DNA from 2 places in the Lysinibacillus sp. FSL K6-0075 genome. Region 1 is predicted to be linked to the other one. Evidence: a T-box and tRNA genes for the amino acid it is inferred to sense, from the RefSeq annotation. Region 1 holds a T-box; the other holds one or more tRNA genes.
What was found. A T-box is a leader RNA that pairs with one kind of tRNA and senses whether it is charged. The one in region 1 lies ahead of tyrS (tyrosine--tRNA ligase), so its partner is inferred to be a tRNA-Tyr.
Positions count from the first base shown of each region.

Region 2: it encodes a tRNA-Tyr, which carries the amino acid that the T-box ahead of tyrS (tyrosine--tRNA ligase) is inferred to sense. The anticodon was not compared.

Region 1 covers NZ_CP151947.1:3,690,832-3,697,631, forward strand. Annotated here, with positions in the region: gene MHB65_RS18230 (iron-containing alcohol dehydrogenase) at 1-723, shown strand, start outside; gene MHB65_RS18235 (cobalamin-binding protein) at 854-1,657, shown strand; gene tyrS (tyrosine--tRNA ligase) at 1,709-2,977, opposite strand; T-box leader at 3,062-3,270, opposite strand; gene MHB65_RS18245 (transglycosylase domain-containing protein) at 3,373-6,420, shown strand; gene MHB65_RS18250 (NAD-dependent epimerase/dehydratase family protein) at 6,556-6,800, shown strand, end outside.
Region 2 covers NZ_CP151947.1:4,795,620-4,802,419, reverse strand. Annotated here, with positions in the region: rRNA gene MHB65_RS24150 (23S ribosomal RNA) at 1-1,670, shown strand, start outside; rRNA gene rrf (5S ribosomal RNA) at 1,738-1,853, shown strand; gene MHB65_RS24140 (acyl--CoA ligase) at 1,982-3,568, opposite strand; tRNA gene MHB65_RS24135 (tRNA-Asn) at 3,840-3,916, shown strand; tRNA gene MHB65_RS24130 (tRNA-Glu) at 4,030-4,104, shown strand; tRNA gene MHB65_RS24125 (tRNA-Val) at 4,160-4,235, shown strand; tRNA gene MHB65_RS24120 (tRNA-Tyr) at 4,254-4,337, shown strand; tRNA gene MHB65_RS24115 (tRNA-Gln) at 4,352-4,426, shown strand; tRNA gene MHB65_RS24110 (tRNA-Lys) at 4,440-4,512, shown strand; gene rocF (arginase) at 4,698-5,603, shown strand; gene sigW (RNA polymerase sigma factor SigW) at 5,737-6,300, shown strand; gene MHB65_RS24095 (anti-sigma factor) at 6,314-6,800, shown strand, end outside.

The DNA of each region.
Region 1 (6,800 bases):
AAAATGGCCATTGTTGATAAGCATGTAACACCATTACTGTCCATTAATGACCCTGAGCTTATGATTGGTTTACCTCCTGCTCTAACTGCGGCAACTGGTGTTGATGCATTAACACATGCCATCGAATCATTCGTTTCTACGAATGCCACACCAATTACAGATGCATGTGCTGAAAAAGTACTTCAACTGATTCCTGAATTTTTACCACGTGCCTATGCAAATGGAGCTGATATAGAAGCGCGTGAACAAATGGTATATGCTCAATTTTTAGCGGGAATGGCCTTTAATAATGCATCACTTGGCTATGTACATGCAATTGCTCATCAATTGGGCGGTTTCTATAATCTACCGCATGGCGTGTGCAATGCTATTTTATTGCCACATGTTTGCCGATTCAATGTAACAGCACGTACAGAGCGCTTTGCTCGTATCGCTGAATTATTAGGAGAAAATGTGGAAGGTTTAAGTAAGCGCGATGCCGCTGAAAAGGCTATTACAGCTATTGAGAAGTTATCACAAGATTTAAATATTCCTAGTGGCTTCCGTGAATTAGGGGCAAAAGATGAGGATATTGAGATCCTAGCAAAAAATGCATTGTTAGATGTGTGTGCTGAGACGAACCCTCGTAAAGCAACACTAGAGGATATCAAACAAATCATTACAAACGCAATGGGACCTATTGTGAAAAAAGAAGAGTCACTCGAAGCAGTTGTCCTTTCTTAATCGAAGGTTTCCTATAAGTTTATGACAATGGGTGGAGAAAACAAATGTTTTCTCCACCTTTTTTATACACACATTGTCTATCCTAGAAACTCTCGCTATACTTTTCTTAAAAAGAATAGGAGAAAACGATATGCGTTTAATTTCAATTTGTCCTAGCAATACAGAATTAGTCGCCTATTTAGGGCTGATAGACCAGCTCGTTGGCGTCGATGATTATTCGGATTGGCCAGCAACGGTTAAAGAGTTACCGCAGCTTGGGCCAGATTTATCGATTAATATGGATGCATTAGAGGCATTACAGCCTGATCTTGTCCTGGCTTCCTTGAGTGTACCCGGTATGGAAAGAAACATCGAGGCATTAAAAGAAAGAAATATTCCTCATATTATTTTTAACGCAAACTCATTAGAGGAAATTGCGCAGGATCTTATAACCCTCGGTAAGGCTTGTCAAGTGGAAGAACAAGCAAAGAACATTGCTGAAGAGTATATGCATTCCATCGAAAAAATGCATTCCATTGCACAAACCATCCCGAAGAAACCTACCCTCTATTGGGAATGGTGGCCAAATCCTATTTTTACTCCTGGGAAAATAAATTGGCTAACGGAAATTAGTGCTCTTGCTGGTGGCATCAATCTATTTCAAGATGTAGAACTTGCCAGTGTTCAAACTGATTGGACAGATGTTGTTGAACGTAAGCCCGACTACATCATGATGGCTTGGGTTGGTGTAGCATTTGAGCGTATACAACCTGCTCATTTATTAAAACGTCCATATGCCAAAGAGCTACATGCCGTTCAATCGGAACAGCTTCATGTAATGGAAGAATGGCTGTATTGTCGCCCTTCTCCACGACTTATTGAAGGTGCTATCAAGCTTGCAAAAATACTGCATCCTAAAGAATATGAGCAATTAAAACCTCCAAGTTTCTTATGATTAAAAAACCACATCCCCTCGTTTTTGGGAATGTGGTTTTGCTAATAGAAATTATACAAATTTCACCATATGATATTTTTTCTTACCTCGACGGACAATGCTGAATGCATCCTCTAAACGATCCTTCGCATCGAATACATAGTCTAAATCCGTCACCTTTTCACCATTTACACTAATTGCACCATTTGATACGTCCTCACGTGCTTGACGTTTTGAAGATGAAATGCCTGCTTCTACAAGAAGATCAACAATGTTTTTGTCCTCTTTAGCCATTTCAATAGAAGGAACATCTTTAAAAGCATCCTTCATTTCTTCAGCTGAAAGTGCTTTTAGATCCCCTGAGAATAAAGCTGCTGTAATACGAATGGCTTGCTCTAATGCCTCTTGACCATGAATTAAACGAGTCATTTCTTCAGCTAACGCTTTTTGTGCCTTACGTAAATGCGGCTCCTCCTCTACAGAGACTGCTAATGCTTCAATTTCTTCACGAGAAAGGAACGTGAAGATTTTTAAGTATTTAATGACATCTGCATCAGCAGCATTGATCCAGAATTGGTAGAACTCATATGGAGATGTTTTCTTACTATCTAGCCATACAGCACCACCTGCTGTTTTACCAAACTTTGTGCCATCTGCCTTTGTTACTAATGGAATCGTAATCCCAAAGGCTTTCGTTTCTTCCTCGTGTGTTTTACGAATAACCTCTAAACCTGTTGTAATATTACCCCATTGGTCAGAGCCACCTACTTGAATACGGCAATTGTAGTGATTATATAAATGATTGTAATCAATACCTTGAATTAACGTATAGGCAAACTCTGTAAACGAGATTCCTGTGTCAAGACGAGAAGCAATCGTATCCTTTGCTAACATATAGTTCACATTAATTAATTTCCCGTAATCACGTAAAAATTCAATTGTGTTTATGTTTCCAATCCAGTCACGATTGTTCACAAGCTGAGCACCATTGCCATCTTCCGCAAAATCAAAAATACGTTCTAATTGACTACGGATTCCTTGAACGTTTTTATCGATTTGCTCTACCGTTTGTAATTGACGCTCTTCTGAACGACCAGATGGATCACCGATCATCCCTGTCGCACCACCAACAAGTAAAATTGGACGGTGACCCACTTTTTGGAAGCGACGAAGTGTTAACAATGGAACAATATGTCCAATATGCATGGAGTCAGCTGTTGGATCTACACCACAGTATAAAGATACTGATTGTTCATCTAATAGTTTTGCCATACCTTCCGCATCTGTTTGTTGGTAGAGCAAACCACGCCATTCTAAATCTTGTAATAATTCGTTTGTCATGTTCATTCCTCCTAAAATGGTTGAAATTCGTTACGTGCATGGACATTTTTAAATAAAAAAAGTCCCTACACGCAAACAATTGCATGCAGGGACGTTAAGTTGCAAACTAACGCGGTACCACCCAGCTTGAAGATGTCATCCACCTTCCACTTCATTCAATCGCCTTTATCGCAGGCGCGCACGTCTAAGCTCCAAGCACGTAATTCGTCTCTACATTATGACCAGTTTTCACCAACCACTGGCTCTCTAAACAGGGAATATAGACACTACTGCAAACTCTTCATCACCAGAAAACTATAAACATAATTCTATACGATTCTTTTTCAAAGTCAATAACTATGTTCGTGCTAAAACAATATGTGCTATAATAGACAAGATTTTAGGAGGTCGATACATTGAAAGATTGGATTGAAAAAATCAATGCAAAGATCGATGAATTACTTGAACAAAAATGGATGAAGAAATTACGTATTTCAGGTAGTGTTACCTGGAACTTATTTTTACTATTTTTAGTCTTTGCATTGGTTGGTACTGTATTTGTCGGTTCAGTTGGAGCTGGTTATTTTGCTTCTCTTGTAAAAGAAGAACCGCTACGCTCAAAAGAAGAGCTGCGCGATCAAATTTTTAGTTATGAAGAAACCAGTGAAATTTATTTTGCCAACGATATTTATATTGGGAAATTGCGGACAGATTTAGACCGACGTGAAACTTCGCTTAGCAATGTTGCACCAGAGGTTGTGAATGCTGTTCTGGCAACAGAAGATGAATATTTCCGAGAGCATAACGGAATTGTACCAAAAGCGGTTATTCGTGGGTTATTACAAGATGTCACAAATTCTGCTACGCAAACAGGTGGATCTACACTTACCCAACAGCTTATTAAAAACCAAGTATTAACAAATGAAGTATCCTATGAACGTAAAGCTAAGGAAATTTTACTGGCGATGCGTTTAGAGCATTTTATGACGAAGGAAGAAATATTAGAGGCTTATTTAAATATTATTCCGTATGGTCGTAACTCTTCAGGACGAAATATTGCAGGTGTTGAAACAGCTGCTGAAGGGATTTTTGGCGTAAAAGCAAAAGAATTGTCTCTTCCTCAAGCTGCGTACATAGCTGGTATTCCACAGGCACCATTTGCTTATACACCATTTACGAATACAGGTGAACTGAAAAGTGAAGAAGCTTTGAAACCAGGTATTGATCGTATGAAAACAGTACTTTATCGTATGAAAGAAGCTGGTTATATTGACGATGCGCAATATAATGAAGCGTTAAACTATGATATTGCTGCAGATTTCCGCGGACCAGAAATGCGTGCGGAGGATCGTTATCCATGGCTGACTTATGAGCTTGAAGCTCGTGCAAATGACATTATTGCTGAAAAACTAGCAAAAGATGATGGGATTGACCCAGAGCGCTTAAAGTCAGAAAAAAAATTAAAGGATAAATATACGATTTTAGCAGATCGTGATGTTCGTTCTAAGGGCTATCGCATTTACTCAACTATTAATAAAGATATGTATGATGCGATGCAAAAAGCAGCAAAGGACTTCCAGTATTATGGACATACGTATACTGGTAAAGGGAAAGACCCTGTTACTGGTGAAGAAATTGATATTGAGATGCCCGTACAGGTAGGTAGTATTTTAATAGAAAATACCACAGGTCGCATTTTAAGCTTTGTCGGTGGTCGAGACTTTAAAACAATTCAAGTAAACCACGCAACACAAGCTTACCGTTCTAACGGTTCTACAATGAAGCCATTACTTGTTTATGGTCCTGCTATAGAATATGGAGTTATTGGTGCAGGTAGCCCATTAGTTGACGTGAAATTCTCTATTGGTAAATGGAGTCCAAGCAACTATATTACAAGTGATGAGCGAGGACTTATTCCTGCACGTGAAGCATTAGCAGACTCTCAAAACATATCAGCGCTACGTTTATATAATGATATTATTAATAGACGCCCCGCTGATTTGTTAGTAAAAATGGGATTCACAAAATTACACCCAGATGACTTCACTAACCTAGCAACTGGTATTGGTGCTTTAAGTGAAGGGACTACTGTAGAAGAAAATACAAATGCCTTTGCTACTTTTGCAAATGGTGGTCAATTCATTGATGCCTATATGATTGATCGTATCGAAGACCAAGAAGGAAATATTATTTACAAACATGAGGTAGAACCTGTTCAAGTATTTAGCCCAGAAACATCCTATATCGTGACAGATATGTTACGTGATGTTCTTACTAAAGGTACAGGGACAATGGCACGAAACACCTTAAAATTCTCTTCTGATTTCGCTGCAAAAACAGGGACTTCTCAAGAGTATAAAGATGTTTGGCTAGTTGGTTATAACCCAAATGTATCCCTTGGTGTTTGGATGGGTTATGATCAACCTCGTACACTTTATGCATTTAACAACACCTACTTACAGCCAAGCGTTCGTGTGAATAAGCTTTGGGGTACGTTAATGAATGCCGTTTACGATGCGGACCCTCAGCTAATCGATCCACCAACAAGCTTTAAGGCGCCTAAAAATGTTGTGACTGCATCATTCTGTGGCATTTCCGGTATGGCCCCTTCTGCAGCTTGCGCTAGCGCAGGTCTTGTACGTTCCGATTTATTTAATGCGAAGGTATTTTTACCATCTCAACCTGATGATAGCTTAGCATCTTCAAGTGTTGTGACGATTAAAGGTAAAACTTATAATGCCCTGCCAAATACACCAACAGAATTTGTCAAAGCAGGTGGTGCAGGCATTAATCAAGACTTTATTAAACGAATGTTAGGTAGACTTGGCGGTAACCCTGCTAGTCTGTTACCAAAGAATTCAACATTGTCGAATTCATCTGTATCAGCTGTTGATTTCCCAGCAGATGGCAGCCCACCAGCAGCTGTCTCAGCTTCAGTAAATGGCTCTACATTATCATGGTCAGAGTCATCGAATGATGTTGTTGGTTATCGTATCTACAACGTTACGAATGGCGGTAATACGCTTGTAACATCCGTACTAGAATCAACACAAAGCATTACGGTTGCTAGTGGACAAGCTTATGTAGTAGTCGCTGTAGATATTACAGGCTTATCATCACCTCAATCCAATGTTGTTTCTACTGGCGGTAGTGAAAATGAACCTGACCCAGAGGAAAACGACCAAGAACCAATACCACCTACAACGCCATCAACTAATGGGAATGGCAACGGGTCTGGTAATAATGGCAATGGCTCTGGTAGTAACGGCAATGGTTCCAATAACGGAAACGGGTCTGGTAATAACGGCAATGGCTCCAATAACGGTGATGGCTCTGGTAACAACGGCAATGGCTCCAATAATGGAAATGGATCCGGAAGCAATGGCGAGGGCTCTGGTAACCCTGGAGATGGCTCAAACGGAGGAGAAAATACCACGCCTCCACCTGACACATCAAGGCGATAAGCCATTATGCCCTAGCAAGAAGCATTTGTATTAAATAATCAAATAACAGACTTACTACATATTACTTATGAATTGTAGTAAGTCTGTTTTTTTGTCATTATAAAGAGGACTACTATTTTGAAGGGGTGGAAATATATGAACGTATTGATTTTAGGGGGCACACGTTTTTTTGGAAAAAAGCTAGTGGATCTTTGTATTCAAAATGGACATCATGTAACGATTTTAACACGTGGTCAAAGTGGCAATCCCTTTGGTACAAATGTTACGCAGTTAGTAGTAAATCGTAATGATCGTGATGCTCTAGCACAGGCACTAGCCAATACAACATGGGACATTGTCTATGATAATATTTGCTATTCGCCCAACGAGGCACAAGCAAT
Region 2 (6,800 bases), 1.1 Mb from region 1:
GTCAGACCGGAAGGACTGGTGGAGCGCTTAGAAGTGAGAATGCCGGTATGAGTAGCGAAAGACGGGTGAGAATCCCGTCCACCGTATGACTAAGGTTTCCTGAGGAAGGCTCGTCCGCTCAGGGTTAGTCGGGACCTAAGCCGAGGCCGATAGGCGTAGGCGATGGACAACAGGTTGATATTCCTGTACCACCTCCTCACCGTTTGAGAAATGGGGGGACGCAGTAGGATAGGGTAAGCGCGCTGTTGGATATGCGCGTCCAAGCAGTAAGGCGTGTGTGTAGGCAAATCCGCACACTGTAACGTTGAGCTGTGATGGCGAGTCCGTATGGACGAAGTTCCTGATTTCACACTGCCAAGAAAAGCCTCTATCGAGGTGAGAGGTGCCCGTACCGCAAACCGACACAGGTAGTCGAGGAGAGAATCCTAAGGTGTGCGAGAGAACTCTCGTTAAGGAACTCGGCAAAATGACCCCGTAACTTCGGGAGAAGGGGTGCTCTTGAGCGTGCAAGCGCATGAGAGCCGCAGTGAATAGGCCCAGGCGACTGTTTAGCAAAAACACAGGTCTCTGCAAAACCGTAAGGTGACGTATAGGGGCTGACGCCTGCCCGGTGCTGGAAGGTTAAGAGGAGTGGTTAGCGCAAGCGAAGCTGCGAATTGAAGCCCCAGTAAACGGCGGCCGTAACTATAACGGTCCTAAGGTAGCGAAATTCCTTGTCGGGTAAGTTCCGACCCGCACGAAAGGCGTAACGATCTGGGCACTGTCTCAACGAGAGACTCGGTGAAATTATAGTACCTGTGAAGATGCAGGTTACCCGCGACAGGACGGAAAGACCCCGTGGAGCTTTACTGTAGCCTGATATTGAATTTTGGTACAACTTGTACAGGATAGGTAGGAGCCAGAGATCTCGGAGCGCCAGCTTCGAAGGAGGCGTCGGTGGGATACTACCCTGGTTGTATTGAAATTCTAACCCATGCCCCTTAGCGGGGCAGGAGACAGTGTCAGGCGGACAGTTTGACTGGGGCGGTCGCCTCCTAAAAGGTAACGGAGGCGCCCAAAGGTTCCCTCAGAATGGTTGGAAATCATTCGTAGAGTGTAAAGGCACAAGGGAGCTTGACTGCGAGACCTACAAGTCGAGCAGGGTCGAAAGACGGGCTTAGTGATCCGGTGGTTCCGCATGGAAGGGCCATCGCTCAACGGATAAAAGCTACCCCGGGGATAACAGGCTTATCTCCCCCAAGAGTCCACATCGACGGGGAGGTTTGGCACCTCGATGTCGGCTCATCGCATCCTGGGGCTGTAGTCGGTCCCAAGGGTTGGGCTGTTCGCCCATTAAAGCGGTACGCGAGCTGGGTTCAGAACGTCGTGAGACAGTTCGGTCCCTATCCGTCGTGGGCGTAGGAAATTTGAGAGGAGCTGTCCTTAGTACGAGAGGACCGGGATGGACACACCGCTGGTGTACCAGTTGTCTTGCCAAAGGCATCGCTGGGTAGCTATGTGTGGACGGGATAAGTGCTGAAAGCATCTAAGCATGAAGCCCCCCTCAAGATGAGATTTCCCATTACGCAAGTAAGTAAGATCCCTCAAAGACGATGAGGTAGATAGGTTCGAGGTGGAAGTGTGGTGACACATGGAGCTGACGAATACTAATCGATCGAGGACTTAACCAAAACGTTTGAAACATTCAATGCACGTTTATCCAGTTTTGAAAGAATAATTCTTTCAATTTAATACATGTCTAGTGATGATGGCAAAGAGGTCACACCCGTTCCCATACCGAACACGGAAGTTAAGCTCTTTAGCGCCGATGGTAGTTGGGGGCTTCCCCCTGTGAGAGTAGGACGTCGCTAGGCGCAAAAAGTCGCTACTGATACACTCAGTAGTGGCTTTTTTTTATTTAAGCTGATTTCTGGTAAGAAATATTTATAAACGCATAAAACAAGAAGGCATCCTCAATGGAGTGCCTTCTTGTTTTTGATATTTAACTTGTTTGAACTGGCGTAGCTCGTAGTTCGATACGGCGAATTTTCCCTGATGTCGTTTTTGGTAACTCCTCAATAAAGACGATACTACGAGGGTATTTATAAGGTGCAGTTAACGCTTTAACATGCTCCTGTAGCTCCTTTGTTAATTCTTCTTCATCACGCTCTTTGAAGCCCTCTCGTAAGATAACAAATGCCTTCACAATATGCCCTCTAATTTCATCTGGAGCAGCTACTACTGCACACTCTTGTACAGCTTCATGTTTGTTTAACGCATCTTCTACTTCAAATGGTCCGATCGTATAACCGGATGAAATAATAATGTCATCTCCACGACCTTCAAACCAGAAGTAACCGTCTTCATCACATTTTGCTTGATCACCTGTAATATACCAATCACCACGGAATGCAGCTTGTGTGCGTTCTGGTTCTTTATAATACTCTTTAAATAAAGCTGGTGAGGATTTATGAACAGCAATATCTCCAACCTCGCCAACTGGTGCTTCGTTACCTTCATTGTCGATAATACGTACAATATTACCTGGAGTTGGAACACCCATGGATCCAGGACGTAATTCTGTGTTTTCGAGTGTACCGATTAATAATGTGTTTTCTGTCTGTCCATAGCCATCACGTACTTTGAGTCCAAAATGATTCATAAACGTTTCAATCACTGGGCGATTTAAAGGTTCACCAGCAGAAACGGCACTACGGAGAGATGATAGATTATAGACTTGTAAATTATCGATTTTCGCCATAATTCTGTATTCAGTCGGTGTGCAACAAAGGACATTTACTTTTTCATCTTGCATTAATTGAAGATAGGTTTTTGCATCGAATCCCCCATGGTAGACGAATGCTGTAGCACCGAGCATGATTGTTGATAAAAAAGGACTCCAAATCCATTTTTGCCAACCAGGAGCAGCTGTTGCCCACACTAGATCGCCTTCACGTACACAAAGCCATTTTGAAGCCGCTGTTCTAATATGTGCATACCCCCAACCATGTGAATGAACAACACCTTTAGGTTTACCAGTTGTACCAGAGGTATAGGAAAGGAATGCCATATCATCGCGTTTAGTAGCTACAGCTGTAAATGTAGCTGGCTGCGAGCTTGCCAAGTCATCTAGAGAAGTCCAATCTCCTTTTGCAGCACCGATGACTAGTTTATTTTTTAATGTGTCTACAGAAGAAGTAATTTGGTCAACTTCGCTAGTAAATGCCTCATATGCAATCACTGCACTAGCAGAAGAATGCTCCATCCGATATTCTAAATCACTTGCACGCAGCATCTCTGAACATGAGATAGGTACAATGCCAGCCTTTAAACAGCCTAGAAAAACGAAATAGGCTTCCGGTAGTCGAGGAATAATAACTAATACACGATCGCCTTTTTGAAGCCCCTTCTCCGTAAAAGCATTTGCGTATTGATTCATTTTTTGAATGAGCTCCACATAAGACACTGTACGTCTCTCTTGTTGTGTATTTAACCAGCGTATTGCTTGGCGATCACTATCTTGCGAAAATTTTTCTAATTCCTCTGTGATGTTATAAAATTCAGGTGCAATTAAATCGTTTGATACCATCTGAACATTCCTCCCCTGGGAAATTTGATAGAAAATTCTTAAAACTATTTTTATTTTAACAATTACAATAATATACAGCAACAATATTTAATACGTTAAAGAGAAATATTAGATTTAATAGAGAACTATTTATGCTCTCAGATGGATATATAGGCAAACTTCGACAAAAAAATATAAAAATTATCACAAAATGACTTGCATTATTTATAATGCTTGCTATAATAATAAATGTACTTAAGAGGTTGTCTAAAACCAAAGTGAATAGCATTGTTCCGAAGTAGCTCAGTTGGTAGTAGCACCTGACTGTTAATCAGGTTGTCGCAGGTTCGAGTCCTGCCTTCGGAGCCATTTTTTTGCCCTATTTTAAGTACTATAATACATAAAATAATTTATGAAAAAAGTATTGCAATTATGAATTAAAAATGTTATTATAATTCTTGTCTTGTTTAAGACATAATAATGGCCCCTTGGTCAAGTGGTTAAGACACCGCCCTTTCACGGCGGTAACACGGGTTCGAATCCCGTAGGGGTCACCATTTAAAACATAGGCTTTATAAAGAAAATAAACTGTGATATAACACCTGTCTCTATGGAGGATTAGCTCAGCTGGGAGAGCATCTGCCTTACAAGCAGAGGGTCGGCGGTTCGAGCCCGTCATCCTCCACCATTCTTATTGTGTTATTTCGGAGGGGTAGCGAAGTGGCTAAACGCGGCGGACTGTAAATCCGCTCCTTAGGGTTCGGCGGTTCGAATCCGTCCCCCTCCACCAGTTTTATAAATGATTGGGGTATAGCCAAGCGGTAAGGCAACGGATTTTGATTCCGTCATGCCTAGGTTCGAATCCTAGTACCCCAGCCATTTTTTCTTTTATGAGCCATTAGCTCAGTTGGTAGAGCATCTGACTTTTAATCAGAGGGTCGAAGGTTCGAGTCCTTCATGGCTCACTTTTTTAGAATAAAAATTATTCAAAAGTGTTATATTAACTACAGATAACTAATCTCTTACTGAAAACAGTAGGAGATTTTTTTATGCTATTTACAATTGAATAAATATGCAACTTTCTGTCGAGTTGAGCCAAGTGGTATGTAGGCTTTACAATAGTCTTATAACTTTTAGGGGGTATAAAAACATGAATAAACTTAATATTTCTATTATTGGAGTACCAACAGATTATGGACAAACACGCCGTGGCGTAGATATGGGACCAAGTGCTATTCGCTATGCAGGTGTTGTTGAACGTTTAGAAGCTATCGGACACGAGGTACAAGATCAAGGGGATATTCGTGTTAGTCAAAAGCTTGCAGACGCAGCAGTTGATGAAAAGTTACTTAATTTAGAGGAAGTTGTAGACGTTAGCACTGCTTTAGCAAATAGTGTGCATGAAGTAGTAGAACAGAAAAAGTTCCCACTCGTATTTGGGGGAGATCATAGTATTGCTATTGGAACATTAGCTGGATTAGGTGAGCATTACAAAAACCTTGGTGTTATCTGGTATGACGCTCATGCAGATTTAAATACACCTGAAACAACACCTTCAGGCAATATACATGGAATGCCGTTAGCAGTTAGTATTGGGCTAGGACATGAGCGTTTAGTCCAAATTCGCAACTTTGCGCCAAAAATTAAGCCAGAAAACGTTATTATTATTGGAGCTCGTTCAGTAGACCCTGGAGAGCGTGAATTGATTCGTCAACAAGGAATTAAAGTATATACAATGCATGAGATTGACCGACTTGGCATGACACGTGTGATGGAAGATGCACTTACTTATTTAAAGGAACGAAATGTTGATGGCTTACACTTATCACTTGATCTAGACGGACTAGATCCACTTTATACGCCAGGAGTTGGTACACCAGTTCCAGGAGGGATTACGTACCGAGAAAGCCATTTAGCAATGGAAATGTTACAAGAATCAGGGATGGTAACTTCAGCAGAATTTGTAGAAGTAAATCCTATTTTAGATGAAAAGAATACGACAGCAAATGTAGCTGTTGCATTAATGGGATCTTTATTTGGGGAAACACTAGTTTAAAGAAAATTTGACAAAAAATTGCCTGTTGCCACATTGCATAAAAATCTTTTGCTATAATTGAAATAAAACGAAACTTTTCTTATCGGTGCGTCGTATAGTATAAGACAGTTGTAAAGGTGGAGAAGTTAACACAATGGATGCGTTAGTAAATAAGAGAATAAAACAAGTGCTTAAAGGCGATCAAAACGCATTTGCCGATATTGTGAGTCTCTATCAGCACAAACTGTACCAAGTATGCTATCGAATGTTAGGCAACAAACAAGAGTCTGAAGACATTGCTCAAGAAGCTTTTGTACGTGCTTATATGAACTTGCATACATTTGATCAGAAAAGAAAGTTTTCGACGTGGCTTTATCGCATAGCGACAAACCTCTGCATTGACCGTATTCGAAAAAAGAAACCGGATTATTATTTAGATGCAGAAGTAGCTGGTACAGAAGGTCTTGATATGTATTCGCAAATCGCAGCAGACGACCAGCTACCAGAGGAGCAGTTAGAACAAATGGAGCTGCAAGATCGCATTCAATATGAAATTGGACGATTGCCGGATAAATACCGTTCGGTTATAGTATTGAAATATATAGAAGAGTTATCGTTACAAGAGATTAGCGAGATTTTAGATATGCCGCTTGGAACGGTGAAAACGAGGATTCACCGCGGACGTGAGGCATTACGTAAGCAATTAAACAATCTGTAGGAGGGGGAGCGTCATGAATACTTGTCCAGAGCATATGATAGACTATATGCATGATTATTTAGACGGTGACATTAGTCGTGAGCATGAGCAAGAGTTGAAACAACACTTGCATACATGTAATGATTGTAAACAGTTGATGCAAGAATTGAGTGAAACAATCGCCTTTGTGAAGAGTGCTTCCCATATTACAGCGCCTCCGGATTTTGAAGCAGCAGTGATGGCTCGTTTACCAAAACCAAAAAGTCGAGTAGGTATACAAAAATGGATTCGCCGGCATCCGTTCTTTGTGGCAGCAGCAGTATTTTGCTTATTTATGAGTGCTACATTATTGGGTAGCTTCATGGATGACCAGCATTTCTCAGTGACCAAGCAACCTAATTTAGTTGTTGATGGTCAAACAGTGATTGTCCCTGAAGGAGAAGTGGTGAAAGGTGATATTGTTGTGAAAAATGGCGATTTGATTGTTGAAGGTGAAGTTGATGGCAACGTCACAGTGATTA